DNA from 2 places in the Vallitalea sediminicola genome. Region 2 is predicted to be linked to the other one. Evidence: riboswitches for the same ligand, from Rfam matches in the RefSeq annotation. Region 2 holds a riboswitch; the other holds the start of a gene.
What was found. A riboswitch is a leader RNA that binds a small molecule or an ion and turns the genes downstream of it on or off. The one in region 2 is predicted to bind thiamine pyrophosphate.

Region 1 (7,727 bases), on a different contig from region 2:
CATCTTTATTAGGAGGAAATGTTAAATTTTTTGGTATGCTTGGTGATGATGAATTCAGCAAACAATTAAAGATTTCAATGAAAAAAAATAAGGTTACAACTTCTAGTATATTAACAAGAGAAAACATGACTGCTGGGATTGCTATGATTCGTGTTGATGAAAAAGGAGAGAATTCTATTTCATTTACACCTGGTGCCAATACAAAACTAACTAAGCAAGACATTTATATGCATGAAGAATTATTCACAGAAGGTTCAATACTACTAATTACAATGGAAATTAATCCTGAAATAGTATATGAAGCAATACGTGTTGCTAAAAAAAATAATATGTATATAATACTTGATCCAGCTCCTGCACCTAGAGAAAAAATTCCTGAAGATATACCGTTCTTGATTGATATTATTAAACCTAATGAAACAGAAGCTTCTTGGATTACAGGAATACAAGTAACTGATGATGATTCTGCTAAGAAAGCTATTGAAAAAATGGTTGGCATGGGGTTTGAAAATCCTATAATTACTCAAGGTTCAAAAGGGGCATTTGCCTACATAGATAATAACATTATTAAAATAGTACCTATTAAAGTAAATATGATAGATTCTACTGCCGCAGGAGATGTGTTTTCAGGTGCTTTAGCTGCTTCTTTAGCCAATGGAGGTGACTATAAGAAGTCTCTAGAATTTGCTAAAAAAGCTGCTGCAATAAGTACTACAATCAAGGGAGCTCAATCATCTATACCAACAATAGAGCAGGTGAGTAATAACTAGTGTATCAAATAAATTAAGTTTACTTAGAGGTGTGGCATATGGCACAAAAAATATTGGAACTTAAAAATATCAAAAAAAGTTTTGGGGGAGTAAAAGCTTTAAAAGGAGTTGATTTAACAATACAACAAGGAGAGGTACATGCTCTATTAGGAGAAAATGGAGCAGGTAAATCTACACTTATTAAAATTCTTACTGGGGTATTACAAAGAGATGAAGGAGATATCATACTTCTAGACAAAAAAACAGAGATTAATAGTCCTATACATGCAAGAACAAAAGGGATTGCAGCTATATATCAAGAACTAAGTTTAGTAGATAGTTTAAGTGTTGCAGAAAATATATTTTTAGGACATGAACCTACAATGAATTTTTTGGGTTGGAATGATAAAAAAACTTTATTAAAAGATACTACCTCTTATCTTGAATCTTTTAACATTAAGATAGATCCAAAAACGAAGGTTAAAGATCTGGGTATGGGGCAGAAAAGGATAATTGAAATAGTAAAAGCACTTTGTATTGACGCTAAATTACTTCTTCTTGATGAACCAACAACAGGTATGACTAGAATAGAGATTGAAACATTATTCAAGATAATGGAAGATATGAAAAGAAGAAATATTACAATGATATACATATCTCACATTATGGAAGAAATAGAAAGAGTTTGTGATCGAGTATCTGTACTTAGAGATGGTATCAATGCAGCTACATATAAAATGGGCGAAGTAGATATGAATACATTAATTAAAACAATGATTGGAAGAGAAGTTAAGGATGAATTTCCTCTAAGGATAGGTAGAGCTAAAGATGAAGTCGTATTAGAAGTTGAAGACTATATGTCAACTAGAATGAATAAGCCAATCAGTTTTAGATTAAACAAAGGTGAAATACTTGGAATAACTGGAATCATTGGGGCTGGAAAGAGTGAATTAGGTCATGCGTTATTTGGAGCTGATAAATGTATTTCAGGTAAAATTAGATTACAAGGTAAAAACACAACCTTTAAATCACCAAAAGATGTTAAAAACAAAGGAATAGTTTTGATACCAGAGGATAGAAAAACGCAAGGATTATTCTTAGAACATTCTGTTTTGAATAATGCGATTGTTGGGTATGTAGAAAAAATGAATTCTAATAAGTTCTTATTATCTAGAAAAAAATTGAAAAACACAGCTGTCGATATTCTAAAGAAAATGGATGTAAAACCTCTGAAATTAAGATTAAGAATAAAAAATTTGTCAGGAGGGAATCAACAAAAAGTTGTAATCAGCAAATGGCTGTTAGGTAATCCGAAAATCATAATAATGGATGAACCTACTAGAGGAATTGATATTGGTACAAAAGTTGAAATCTATAAATTAATACATCAATTAGCTGATGATGGAATGAGTATTATTCTTTTGTCGTCTGAATTTAATGAGATACGTGGATTGTGTGATAGGGTTATTGTACTCCACGATGGAGAAATAATGGATGAAATGTTAGCAAAAGAGGCTACTATTGAAAGAATACTTATGAAAGCATTAGGAGGAAAATAAAGTCATGAAAGAAAATTTGTCTAATGGGAAAAAAGGTATAAATATAGCTGCTATTGCTAAAAAATTATTGAAAGATGAGTTAGGATTAGTAGTTATATTAGTTTTACTTATTACAATTTTTCAGATGCAATCTAATCATTTCTTGGTAACAAAGAATTTACTTAATATAACTCGTCAAATTTCAATTAACTTAATTGTAGCGGTTGGAATGACTTGCGTAATACTTATAGGTGAAATAGATTTATCAGTTGGTTCCATGGCAGCATTGGTAGGAGTAATTTCCGCTTATGTAATTAATGCTACAGGCTCTATCTTTCTTGGGGTGATTGCTGGGTTATTGATGGGAGCTACTATGGGTCTGATAAATGGTTTGTTGACTGTGTATGGGAAAATACAATCATTTATTGTAACACTTGCCATGATGCAAATAACCCGAGGATTAGCCTTGCTTATCACTAATGGTAAACCGATTTCTAATCTAAAAGAAAAATTTGATTATTTTGGTGCAGGATATGTAGGGGTCATTCCAGTTTCAAGTTTAATAGCAATAGGAATATTTTTAATAGCTTTTATGTTTTTAAATAAAACAAAACACGGTATTTATATTAAATCTATAGGTGCAAGCAGGGAAGCAGCCAAGTTATCAGCTATTAATGTTAAATTATACAGAGTTCTCACTTTTGTAGTTTCTGGTTTGATGGCCGCTGTTGGAGGCATAATTGTAACATCAAGACTTTTATCTGCTCAGCCTACTGCAAGTGATGGATTAGAAATGAATGTTATAGCAGCTGTTATTTTAGGTGGTTCATCACTTAATGGAGGTATTGGTACAATAGTTGGAACTTTACTTGGTGCTGTGATAATCGGCGTTATCAATAATGGAATGAATTTAATGGGTGTTTCAGCATTTTTCCAACAAATAATAAGAGGTTTAATTATTTTAATAGCGGTTTTAGTAAAAAGCAAAGAGAAATAAAAAAGTTTAATAACAATATTACATATGAAGAAACTAAAAAACAGGAACTTGTGAAACAAGTAATAATTTAATATAAATCAAAGCGAGTATTGTAAATCAGTACTTAGCTAAAAGAGGAGGATTTAAATTATGAAAAAAGTATTAGTTTTTATGATGTGTATTTTATTATCCATGAGTTTTGGAGGTTGTGCAAAAAAAGAAACAAAAGAACCAGAGACAAAAGCCCCAGCAGTTAAAGATGCGGAGACAAAAGATCCAGTAGTTAAGGAAGAAAGTTACACAATAGGTTTTGCAGTATCTACTTTGGCAAACCCGTTCTTTGTTACTATGAAAGAAGGAGGAGAATCTAAAGCGAAAGAATTAGGTATGGATATTATAACTCTAGATGCACAAGATTCTTCAGAAACACAAGTATCACAAGTAGAAGATTTAATTGCTAGAGATGTAGACGTAATAATTATTAATCCAGTGGATTCGGATGCAATAGGTGTGGCTGTAAAAGAAGCAAATAAAGCAAATATTCCTGTAATTACTGTTACAAGACCTTCCAATAGTGGTGAAGTAATACAACATCTTGATATTGATAATGCAGAAGCAGGTAAATTAGCAGCAGAAGAAGTTGTTAAAGTACTGGATGGTAAAGGTCAAATAGCTATTTTAGAGGGAATTGCAGGTGCTCCATCAGCAATAGATAGGCAAAAAGGTTTTGAAGATGTAATTAATGAAAATCCAGATATTAAAATAGTCACTAGTCTAACAGCTAATTATTCAAGAGAAGAAGGAGCGGCTGTAATGGAAGATATTCTTCAAGCTAATCCAGAATTAGATGCTGTTTATGCACATAATGATGAAATGGCACTTGGAGCAGTTAGAACTATAAAAGCTGCTAATAGATTAGATGAAATAAAAGTATTTGGTATTGACGCAACTGATGATGCTCTTGTAGCAATTGAAAAAGATGAAATGTCAGCAACAGTAAAACAACAACCTGATTTACAAATGGCAAAAGCAGTTGAAGCGGCAATGAAGGTAGCTAATGGAGAAGAAGTAGAAGAAAAAGTTATCATACCATTATTGTTGGTGAATAAAGATAATCTATAATATTAATTAATTAACTCTATATCGTGATGAGAAAGTAAAGTTCATCACGGTATAGGGTTTTTTAGGTTACCCTTGACAAATATATGAAACAGTAGTACATTATGTGTGAAATAAATATTAGCTAGGGGAGCCAATGGCTGAGAAAGTACATTAGTACATGACAATTATACTGACCCTTATAACCTGATACGGACAATGCCGTCGAAGGGAAGCAGCAAGTGCAGTTTTCATTTGCTTTCAGTCAATTATCTTCCTAACTATAAGGAGGATTTTATTATGTTTCAAGATTTTTTAGATGCAATTTCAAGTGGAAAATTGCAGGATATTGTTACTACCACTTTGGGACAAATTATAATTGTAGTAGTTGCACTACTTCTATTAACAATTGTCGTTTCTGTGGGTAGTAAATCCAAAACTATGAAAACAAAAGAATTAGTCTATTCAGCTATCGCAATAGCTATTGCTGTTGTATTATCACAGCTAAAAATACTTAGACTTCCACAAGGTGGTTCAATTACACCATTTAGTATGCTGTTCATAGTACTTATCGGATATTGGTTTGGTACAACTCAAGGTGTAATCTGTGGTATTACATATGGATTATTACAACTGATAATTAATCCGTGGGTAGTTCACCCTGTTCAATTATTATTAGATTATCCAATTGCATTTGGGGCACTTGGTCTATCAGGACTATTTAGAAAATCACAAAATGGACTGATAAAAGGATTATTCATTGGAGCTTTCGGCAGATTCATATGCCACTTCTTGACAGGAGTCATATTCTTTGCTAGTTATGCGGCTGAAGTTAATATGGATCCAACATTATATTCCATGGCATATAATATTTCTTATATAGCTGTTGAAGTATTTTTGACAGTGATATTACTATTCTTACCGCCAGTTGATGATGCTATCAAGCAATTAAAGAAATCAGCAATTTCTTAGGATAAGTTTAGGATAATAATATAATAATAACATACACTAAACGGAGATAGGTAAAGCTATCTCTATTTTTTATACTTATATAGATTTTCCACCATATAGTAGTTTTACTAAAAATAAATAATAGAAAGGAATAACAATATGAAAAAGATAGGTTCTACTGATAATGAAGGTAATACTGATTTTAACGATCTTGATGGTGTACCAGAAGGAATAATCGAAAAAAAACCAGAACACCAAAATACTAGCAAAGCACATCCTTATATGGGTAATTTGACTTCTCACGAGATTGGTATGATGGCTAAGTCGGGAGCACTGGATGGTGATATGTTCAAAAGAATGATATCAAATGTTGAGCAAGATACAGAAGATGGTCCAACATTGCCTTGATTAGTAGGGGTGTTATGAAGCAATCCTTATAAGTTGAATAGAACTAAATAATTGCTGGCTCTATAGCAATTATTTAGTTTGGATTATATATTAATTAATAATATTAAAAAAGTATGAATTTATTTATTTTAATATAGTAATATAATGATATTGATGATAATATATATATCAAAAGAAGTATAATAAGTATACTTGAGGTTTGGAGGAAAGAATATGGGAAATGAATTAACTTTTTGGGTAGCAATATTTAATGGATTTCTATCTTTTTTTACACCTTGTGTATTACCATTATTACCATTGTATTTTAGTTATCTTGCAGGAACTACAATCACAGACTTAGAAAAGAATAAGAATATCAGAAAGATAATGATAATTAATTCAATAGCTTTTGTATTAGGACTTTCTATACTTAATATAACTCTTGGATTTGGAGCCAAAGTTATTAATAATACCCTTGTGACATATCAAGAATATATAAGAAAAACAGGAGGGGTATTGATAATAATATTTGGACTTTACTTTATAGGAGTATTTAAAATAAAGCTATTCAATAAGGAAAAGAAATATCAATATAAAAATTATAGTCCTAATTTTATAAAATCCCTATTACTTGGAATTACATTCAGTTTTGGCTGGACACCATGTAATGGACCTATTATTGGAACAATACTCTTTTTAGCTAGTTTTGAGAAAAATTATCTGAAAGCAGGAGGAATGATGCTTGTATACTCCATTGGATTCGCAATTCCATTTTTAATATCTGCTATTCTATTAGGTAAGTTCATTAATAACTACAAAAAAATATACAAATACTTTGATAAGATAAAATTGGTTGCAGGAGTATTGATGATTATAATGGGAATAATGTTATTCACTAATACACTGTCATTACTGGTTGTGAAATAAAAATGTATAAGTGTTTTATAAAAGTGAAGAATTATAAAGTAATATAAACTAGAAATTATTATAAAATGAGGTGATTCTATTGAAATTCAATAATAAAAGAAATATTATATTTATCTTAGTCATATTACTTATTCTAATGACTGGTTGTAGTAAAGAAAGAGATAATATTGACGGTAATGATACTAATAATATAGAGTCTGAACTAGATAAAGGAAATGATTTGAAAGATAATACAGTAGACGATAAAGATACAGATGGAGAAATAGCTGTTGGCGATAAAGAAACAGGCGAAGACAATAATATTATAGATGAAGATACTGATACAGATGAAGAGCAGGATACTGAGGAAAATGATAAAGACATGGTTGAGGAGCAGGTACCAGAGGGTGATAAAGAAACTGGAGAGGATAATGAAGATGAGAAAACAATCACAGCGCCTGATTTTACTTTAAGTGATGGAAAAGGGAACAATTATACTTTATCAGATTATAAAGGTGAATTAGTGTTTGTTAATTTCTTTACTACTTGGTGCGGTTACTGTAAAGACGAAATGCCTGATTTTCAAAAGATACATGAAAAATATAAAGATGATGATGTAGCGATAATAGCAGTAGATGTGCAACACGATGCAAGTGAAAAGCCAATAGATGAAGTAATTAAGTGGGCAGATAATCTAGGTGTAACATTCCCAGTAGTATTTGATGAAGATGGTACTGCTACAGATAATTATTATATTAATGGTTACCCAACCACATATGTCATCAGTAAAGAAGGAGATGTCATTGGGTACGTTAATGCTATGGACGAACAAGATATGGAAAAATTGATTAATATGTACAAATAATATATAAAACAAATTGATGTAAAAATATGTCCTATTCTATAATGATTATGATATAATATTATATGTATTTAGTATTGGTAAATAATGTATTTCATTAGAGGATATGCTTAGTATATAATATTATTTTAATAAAGAGGGAATGAACAATGTTATGTGAAAGATGTCATAAAGAGCCTGCAACTGTATATTTGAATAAAATAATCAACGGAAAAAAACAAGAGATACATTTGTGCAGTAAATGTGCCATGGAGGTAAAA
Region 2 (7,727 bases):
AGGGATTAATGATGGCTTATGATGGAATGGTAGTAGAAGTTTAATATTGGTTTATAAATAAGAATAAGAATTGTATAATAATTTTTATTCTTATTTATATGCATCTTTTATTTAAAGCTTATCAGAGGTTAACTGTCTATATTGTTTTGGAGATAGTCCAGTTTGTTTTTTGAAGACTAGAGAAAAATAGTATGGGGTACTAAATCCAACTAGTTCAGATATTAATTTGATACTTTCATTATTAATAGTTAACAACTCCTTAGCTCTTTCAATTCGTAGTCTATTTATATACTCCATAGGGGAGAGACCGAATGTACTTGTGAATAACCTTATCAAGTAATTAGGATGGAGATTCATATAATCAGCAAGTTCATTAATGGTAATCTTGGTGTGAAGATTTTCTTCTATAAAATCTAATAGGAGATTAAGCTTGGTATCTGTTGCTTGCGTCTTCAAAGTTATTTCATTGTTACATATCTCTGAAAAGTATGTTGATAAAAGTTGCATAAGAGTTGCCTGAGCATTCAGTGGTGAAAAAGGATTATCACTATTATAATAAGCAGTTAAGTCCTCAAAAAGTGAAATGATTTTTTGGGGATTTTTTATTGTTTTCATATATGGGATATCTAAGAAATCTGATATGGTAATTGAACCAATATATGCATTAAAATGACACCAGTGTTTGGTATAAGTTTTTGGGCTTATTGTTGAATAACCATGTGTACAGCCTTCAGGTATAAACATCATATCTCCAGGTTTTGGATAATATGCAACACCATCAATGTATATAACACCATCACCTTTTTCGATAAAATATATTTTACAATAACCTAGATTAGATTGAGTATCCTTCCAAGTTAGTGGAACTTGATTGTAAGCTGATATTATTAAATTAACCCTGAGATAAGACATATATTTTGAAATCATTTTATCTTGTGATTTTGACATTTTATTCTCCTTATTGACTAATTAAAAATATTATAAAAATAGGTTAGTATTTTATATTTATATTATATCACAGACTAATTAAAATATAAATATATAGTGCGAAAGGAGAAAATGTATGAGACAAATAAAAGATTATATTAAAGATATTGAAAAGGTCATTAACGAAGGACCGTATAAAGATACGTGGGAGTCACTTGGAGAATATAAAGAACCCAAATGGTATAAGGATGCGAAATTCGGTATTTTCATTCACTGGGGAGTTTATTCAGTACCAGCTTATGGTAATGAATGGTATCCAAGAAATATGTATATAAAAGGGTCAAAAGAATATGAGCATCATATAAAGACTTATGGTCAACATAAAAACTTTGGGTATAAAGATTTTATACCAATGTTCAAAGGTGAAAAATTCGATGCTGATAAATGGATGGAGCTTTTTGCAGATGCTGGTGCTAAATATGTTATGCCAGTTGCAGAACATCATGATGGATTCCAGATGTATGATAGTGAATTGTCTGAGTTCAATGCAATGAAAATGGGTCCTCAGAAAGATATATTAGGTGCATTAAAAAAAGCTGCAGAAGAGAAAGATATAGTTTTTACTGCATCCAGCCATAGAGCTGAGAATTATTGGTTTATGTCAGGACTCAGAGATTTTGATTCTGGTTTACAAGATACACAGTTTCAAGAGCCTTATGGTCATGCTGTAAAACTATTTGAAAATGAAGAACTACATGAGACTACTCATAATATTCATAGTAAAGGACCATCAACTGACCACTTGAAGAATTGGCTTGTTAGAACTTGTGAACTTGTAGATAAGTACCAACCAAAAGTTGTATGGTTTGATTGGTGGATTCAAAATTTAGCGTTTAAACCATATCTAAAGAAATTTGCAGCTTATTACTATAATAGGGCTGTAGAATGGGGAGAAGAAGTGGCTATCAATTATAAATTTGATGCTTATGCTAAAGGAACTGCCATATTTGATGTTGAGAGAGGTCAATTAGCTTCTATAAGACCTAGATTATGGCAGACAGATACAGCAATAGCTACAAATTCTTGGGGATATACTGAAAACAATAATTTCAAGACACCTGAATCGGTAGTATGTGATCTTGTAGATATTGTTAGTAAAAATGGTTGTCTATTACTTAATATTGGTCCAAAATCTGATGGGACAATAACAAAAGAAGAAGAAAATGTATTAAGATGTATTGGTAAATGGTTAAGAATAAATGGTGAATCAATCTATAATACAGAATATTGGAGTACTTTTGGTGAAGGACCAACAGAAATTATTGAAGGTGCTTTCAATGATGAAAAGCGTTCATCCTTTACAAGTGAGGATATAAGATTTACATACAATGCACCTTATATTTATGCTAATGTATTAAGATGGCCTGATAATAATGAAGTGGTCATTAAATCATTGCAAAAAGGTAGTAAATATTTTGCAGGGGATATAATTGATGTTAAGATTCTAGGCTATGATGATGGTTTGAATTATGAACTGAACGAAAATGGATTAATAGTGTCAATTGATAAGACTATAAATACAACTTATCCAGTATGTATTAAGATAAAGATTAATTAAATTTAAAATCTATTGATTATATTAATTAAATATGTTACCATATACTCGAATATAAAATTGAATATTGGCTAGGGGGGCTAGTATAGCTAGCTGAGATAAAGAACGATATTCTTTGACCCTTGACCTGATCTGGTTCGTACCAGCGGAGGGAAGCTTATCGTAATATTAATTAATATAATGGTAGTAAGGCAATCCTCGGATTGCCTTTTTGTTATTTATAGGTTTGCTTCGCCAATAAACCGTCATTAATATATTTGATTATCTTATCAATAAGTTAATTGATTATTATGGAAAGGAAATGATTACATGAAATTTGAAACTAGAGAATTAGCTTTATCTGGTGTACTTATTGCGCTAGGTGTTGTACTAAGCCCGTATCATATTCCTATTGGTGCTTCAAAATGTTTTCCATGGCAACATCTAATCAATGTAATTTCTGCAATACTATTAGGACCTGTATACGCAGTACTTAATGCAATAGTTATATCCACACTAAGAAATATCTTTGCTATGGGAACATTATTAGCATTTCCAGGAAGTATTTTTGGAGCGCTATTTGCTGGTCTAATGTTTAAAAGATTTGCTAATACATATCTTGCTGCTCTAGGCGAAGTAATAGGAACAGGGATTATTGGAGCTATAATAGCATGTCCAGTAGGTATCTTATTTATGGGCAGACAAGCTGCAATATTTGGTTTAGTAATACCATTTATTATTAGTTCTTTTGCAGGAGCGGTAATAGCTGTATTACTATTTGAACTTACAGCATTAAAAAAATTAGTAATCAAAAAGAAGGTATCTATACAATGAAAACAGCGTTAACAATTGCAGGTTCAGATTGTAGTGGGGGTGCAGGTATTCAAGGAGACCTTAAGACCTTTGATGCCCATGGAGTATATGGTATGAGTGTTATTACAGCTGTAACTGCCCAAAACACTACAAAAGTATCTTATATTCAAGGATTAGAACCTATCACAATTACAAAACAATTAGAAGCTATTTTTGATGATATTAAAGTAGACAGTATTAAAATAGGAATGTTGTTTAACAAACGAATAGTAACAGCTATAGTTAATACTTTTGAACAATATAATCTACCAAAGATAGTTTTAGACCCTGTCATGATATCTACTACAGGAAGGATATTACTTAAGGGTGATGCAATAGAAAGTATTGTAACAGATATGTTTCCGTTATGTAACCTTATAACTCCAAACATACTTGAAGCAGAACGATTAACAGATACAGCTATTAGCAATACAGATGATATGGAAACAGCATGTAAAAAATTATATGAACTTGGTCCAAAAAATATTTTGGTCAAGGGTGGCCATCTTAGAGATACAGCATGTGATGTTTTATTTGATGGTAGTAAGTTTACATATTATAACCACCAAAGAATAGATAACCCTAATACACATGGAACAGGGTGTGCATTATCTTCTGCTATAGCAGCTAATATCAGTAAGGGGCAAAATACTACTGATGCAGTTAAACTGGCAAAAAATTATATTACAAAAGCGATAGCAGGTGGATTTTCAATAGGTTCTGGAGATGGACCAGTTAATCATTTCATAGAAGGGAATTATTATGAGTAACTATATGGATAATTTTGACTTTAGTACAATATATAAAAATTCAATGAAGCCATTAATACATTATATCACTAATTATGTAACTTCTAATGATGTTGCAAATATGACTCTTGCTTTTGGTGGTAGTCCAATTATGGCGGAAGCTATTGAAGAGGTTGATGAAATAACATCAATTAGTAATTGCCTAGTGATTAATATAGGGACTATAACATCTAATAAGTTAAAATCAATAAAAAGAGCAATTAAGGTTGCTAACAACAACAATGTACCTATAATATTAGACCCTGTTGGTGTGGCCGCTACAAGTTATAGAAAAGAAATAGTATTTGATATACTGAATAACTACAAAATTGATGTTATTAAAGGTAATGCATCTGAAATTAAAGCCCTTCTTGGACTAGAGACTAATTCAAAAGGTGTAGATTCAGAAGAAATGGATGTAGAAGATATTGAGGCTATTGGATATAAAGTTGCCAAGACATATAATATTATAGTAGCGATTACAGGGAAAATTGATACTGTTTGTAGTGATAAATATGTTGCTAAAATTAATGACGGTTCTAAAATGCTTACATCTATAACAGGAACAGGATGTATGATTTCACCACTTATTGCGGTAGCATTAGCTAAAACTGGTGATGCTTTTGCAAGTAGTATTTATGGCATTTCAGCTATGAATGAGGCTGCTGTCTTAGTCGATGATAATCTAAAAGAAAAAGAATCGGTAGGGACATTTAAAGTGAAATTACTAGATAGTATTTATAATATGAAAGATAAGAATTTTATAGATAGAAAGAAGGTAGTTGTCAATGAAATTTCAAAATGAATTATATTTAATTTCAAAACAATATCCAGACTTTAATATTCTACTAGATAAGACTGAACAAGCCCTTAGAGAAGGAATATCTATTTTTCAATATAGAAGTAAAGAAGAAGATAAAGAGCTATTATATAATGAAGCTACAAAAATAAAAGAATTATGTGATAAATATAATGCTTCTCTTATAATAAATGATAGAGTAGATATTGCGAAAGAAATAGGAGCAGAGGGTGTTCATCTTGGACAAGATGATACCAGTATTAAAGAAGCAAGAGAAATTCTTGGCAAGGATGTTATTATCGGTGCAACAGCGAAAACTGTTGAAGATGCCATAAGATGTTTTGAAGAAGGAGCGGACTACCTTGGAGTGGGAGCTTTATTTCCTTCACCAACTAAACTTGATGCAGTACAGATTAAGCTCAAAACATTAATTGATATTAAAAATGCTGTTCCTATACCCGTTGTTGGTATTGGAGGAATAACAGCAGGAAATTTAACAAAAGAAATTAATGATAATGTAGATTCAATCGCTATCATTTCTGAGATTTACGATTCAAAAAATATAAAAGATGCCATAAAAAAACTAAAAGACGCTTTTTCGAAAGGAAGGAATACAATGAACTATACTACACAAATGGATGCTGCAAAAAAAGGTATTATTACAAAAGAAATGGAAATAGTTGCAAAAAAAGAGAATATGGATGTTAATGATCTAGCTAGTAAAATAGCAGTAGGTACAGTTGTAATTCCAGCTAACAAAAACCATAAGAACATTGACCCAGAAGGTGTGGGAGAAGGATTAAGAACTAAGATCAATGTTAACTTAGGTATATCAAAAGACAGTTATGATATAGATAGAGAACTAGAAAAAGTAAGAGTAGCTATTGATATGAAAGCAGAATCAATCATGGACCTTAGTAATTATGGTAAAACTGAGGAATTCAGAAAAAAACTTATTGATATGTCATCTGCTATGATAGGGACAGTACCTGTATATGATGCTTTAGGTTTCTATGATAAAGAATTAAAAGATATTACAGAAAAAGAATTTTTGGATGTTGTTGAGAAACATGGTAAAGACGGTGTTGACTTTGTAACTATTCATGCTGGTATTAATAGAGAAACAGCTAATACATTCAGAAGAAACCCAAGACTTATGAACTTAGTTTCAAGAGGTGGTTCTCTTATGTTCGCTTGGATGCAGTTAAATAAAAAGGATAACCCATTCTATGAACATTACGATGAATTACTTGATATATGTGCAAAATATGATATTACAGTGAGTCTTGGTGATGCATGTAGACCAGGAGCAATCGCTGATTCAACAGATGCAAGTCAAATTAAGGAATTAATAGTACTTGGGGAATTAACAAAAAGAGCTTGGGCAAAAAATGTTCAAGTAATAATTGAAGGACCAGGACATATGGCAATAAATGAAATAGAAGCTAATATGTTACTTGAGAAAAAACTTTGTCATGGTGCACCTTTTTATGTATTAGGTCCTTTAGTAACTGATATTGCACCAGGATATGACCATATTACTGGAGCTATTGGTGGAGCGGTAGCAGCTGCCAGTGGAGCTGATTTCTTATGTTACGTAACTCCTGCAGAGCATCTAAGATTACCTAGTATCGATGATATGAAAGAAGGAATTATTGCTACTAGAATTGCAGCTCATGCTGGCGATATCGGTAAAAAATTACCTGATTCAAGAACATGGGATAATAATATGAGTTATGCTAGACAACAGCTTGATTGGAATAAAATGTTTGATTTAGCCATAGATCCTGTAAAAGCTAAGAAATATCGTGAAAGTTCTAAGCCAGAAGATGAGAATTCATGTTCAATGTGTGGTAAAATGTGTGCAGTACGTAACCTTAACAAAGTATTAAAAGGTGAAGATATAAATATACTAAGAGATTAAAAACACTTTACATTTATATATTATATATGTATAATGATTAACGTATATTTTATACAAATAATTTAAATGAGGGTGAATTGAATGAAAAAGTATTTTTTAGTAACAGTAGTGGTATTATCTATGCTTATGTTTCAAGGATGTGGTAATTCTTCGTCGAAAGACAACGAAGCTACAAAAGTAGTTTCAGCTTTTATGGATAATTTGATTGAAGGAAACTTCGAAAAAGCTTATGATAACCTTGAAACTAAAGTTGAAGACGTATCTTTTGACGAAATGAAAAATAATCCAATGAATGATTTATTATTTGGTCAATTAGAATATAAGGTTGTTGACTCAGAAATAACTGATGATACTGCAACTGTCAAGATTAAGGTTACACATCCAAAACTTGAGGATATTGTTGCATCACTTGTGTCTTCAGTAGACATTAATCTTGGTGATCAAGCTGGTGACAGTATTGAGAAAGGTCAAGATATGATAAAGAATGCTCTTGACGAAGTAACAAAAGATAAAGAAATTGCTACGGAAGAAACTGAGACTGTAATTGAATTAAAACTTGTAGATGACAAATGGATTATTAGTGAAGATTCTGACTTAACTGGTATCTTAGGCATTCAATAAGTTTTAAGTAATCATAAGTAAAAGATTCTGTGAGATATCTCATGGAATCTTTTTTAATATGAAATTTTTATGAAATAGTTTCATTAAAAAGCGTATAATAATACAAAGGAATAAATGCTATGCATTATAAGAAAGGATTGAAAACTTTATATGTTTGAATATAAAGTTAATGATGATATATATCTTAGGTTATCCAACGTACAGGATTCGGAGGAAGTATAT

Region 1: it holds a riboswitch for thiamine pyrophosphate, as region 2 does, so the genes downstream of both, thiT (energy-coupled thiamine transporter ThiT) here and thiW (energy coupling factor transporter S component ThiW) in region 2, are expected to answer to the same signal.

Annotation. Positions count from the first base shown of each region.
Region 1 covers NZ_BTPT01000001.1:5,929-13,655, forward strand. The annotation lists gene rbsK (ribokinase) at 1-770, shown strand, start outside; gene ACX6CF_RS00040 (sugar ABC transporter ATP-binding protein) at 809-2,308, shown strand; gene ACX6CF_RS00045 (ABC transporter permease) at 2,313-3,284, shown strand; gene ACX6CF_RS00050 (substrate-binding domain-containing protein) at 3,414-4,385, shown strand; TPP riboswitch at 4,499-4,612, shown strand; gene thiT (energy-coupled thiamine transporter ThiT) at 4,662-5,333, shown strand; gene ACX6CF_RS00060 (hypothetical protein) at 5,472-5,720, shown strand; gene ACX6CF_RS00065 (cytochrome c biogenesis CcdA family protein) at 5,934-6,626, shown strand; gene ACX6CF_RS00070 (TlpA disulfide reductase family protein) at 6,706-7,470, shown strand; gene ACX6CF_RS00075 (UvrB/UvrC motif-containing protein) at 7,617-7,727, shown strand, end outside.
Region 2 covers NZ_BTPT01000038.1:10,815-18,541, reverse strand. The annotation lists gene ACX6CF_RS16685 (MBL fold metallo-hydrolase) at 1-44, shown strand, start outside; gene ACX6CF_RS16680 (helix-turn-helix domain-containing protein) at 112-948, opposite strand; gene ACX6CF_RS16675 (alpha-L-fucosidase) at 1,064-2,545, shown strand; TPP riboswitch at 2,606-2,713, shown strand; gene thiW (energy coupling factor transporter S component ThiW) at 2,852-3,355, shown strand; gene thiD (bifunctional hydroxymethylpyrimidine kinase/phosphomethylpyrimidine kinase) at 3,352-4,143, shown strand; gene thiM (hydroxyethylthiazole kinase) at 4,136-4,966, shown strand; partial or broken gene thiE (thiamine phosphate synthase) at 4,950-5,534, shown strand; gene thiC (phosphomethylpyrimidine synthase ThiC) at 5,577-6,884, shown strand; gene ACX6CF_RS16645 (hypothetical protein) at 6,966-7,505, shown strand; gene ACX6CF_RS16640 (GNAT family N-acetyltransferase) at 7,656-7,727, shown strand, end outside.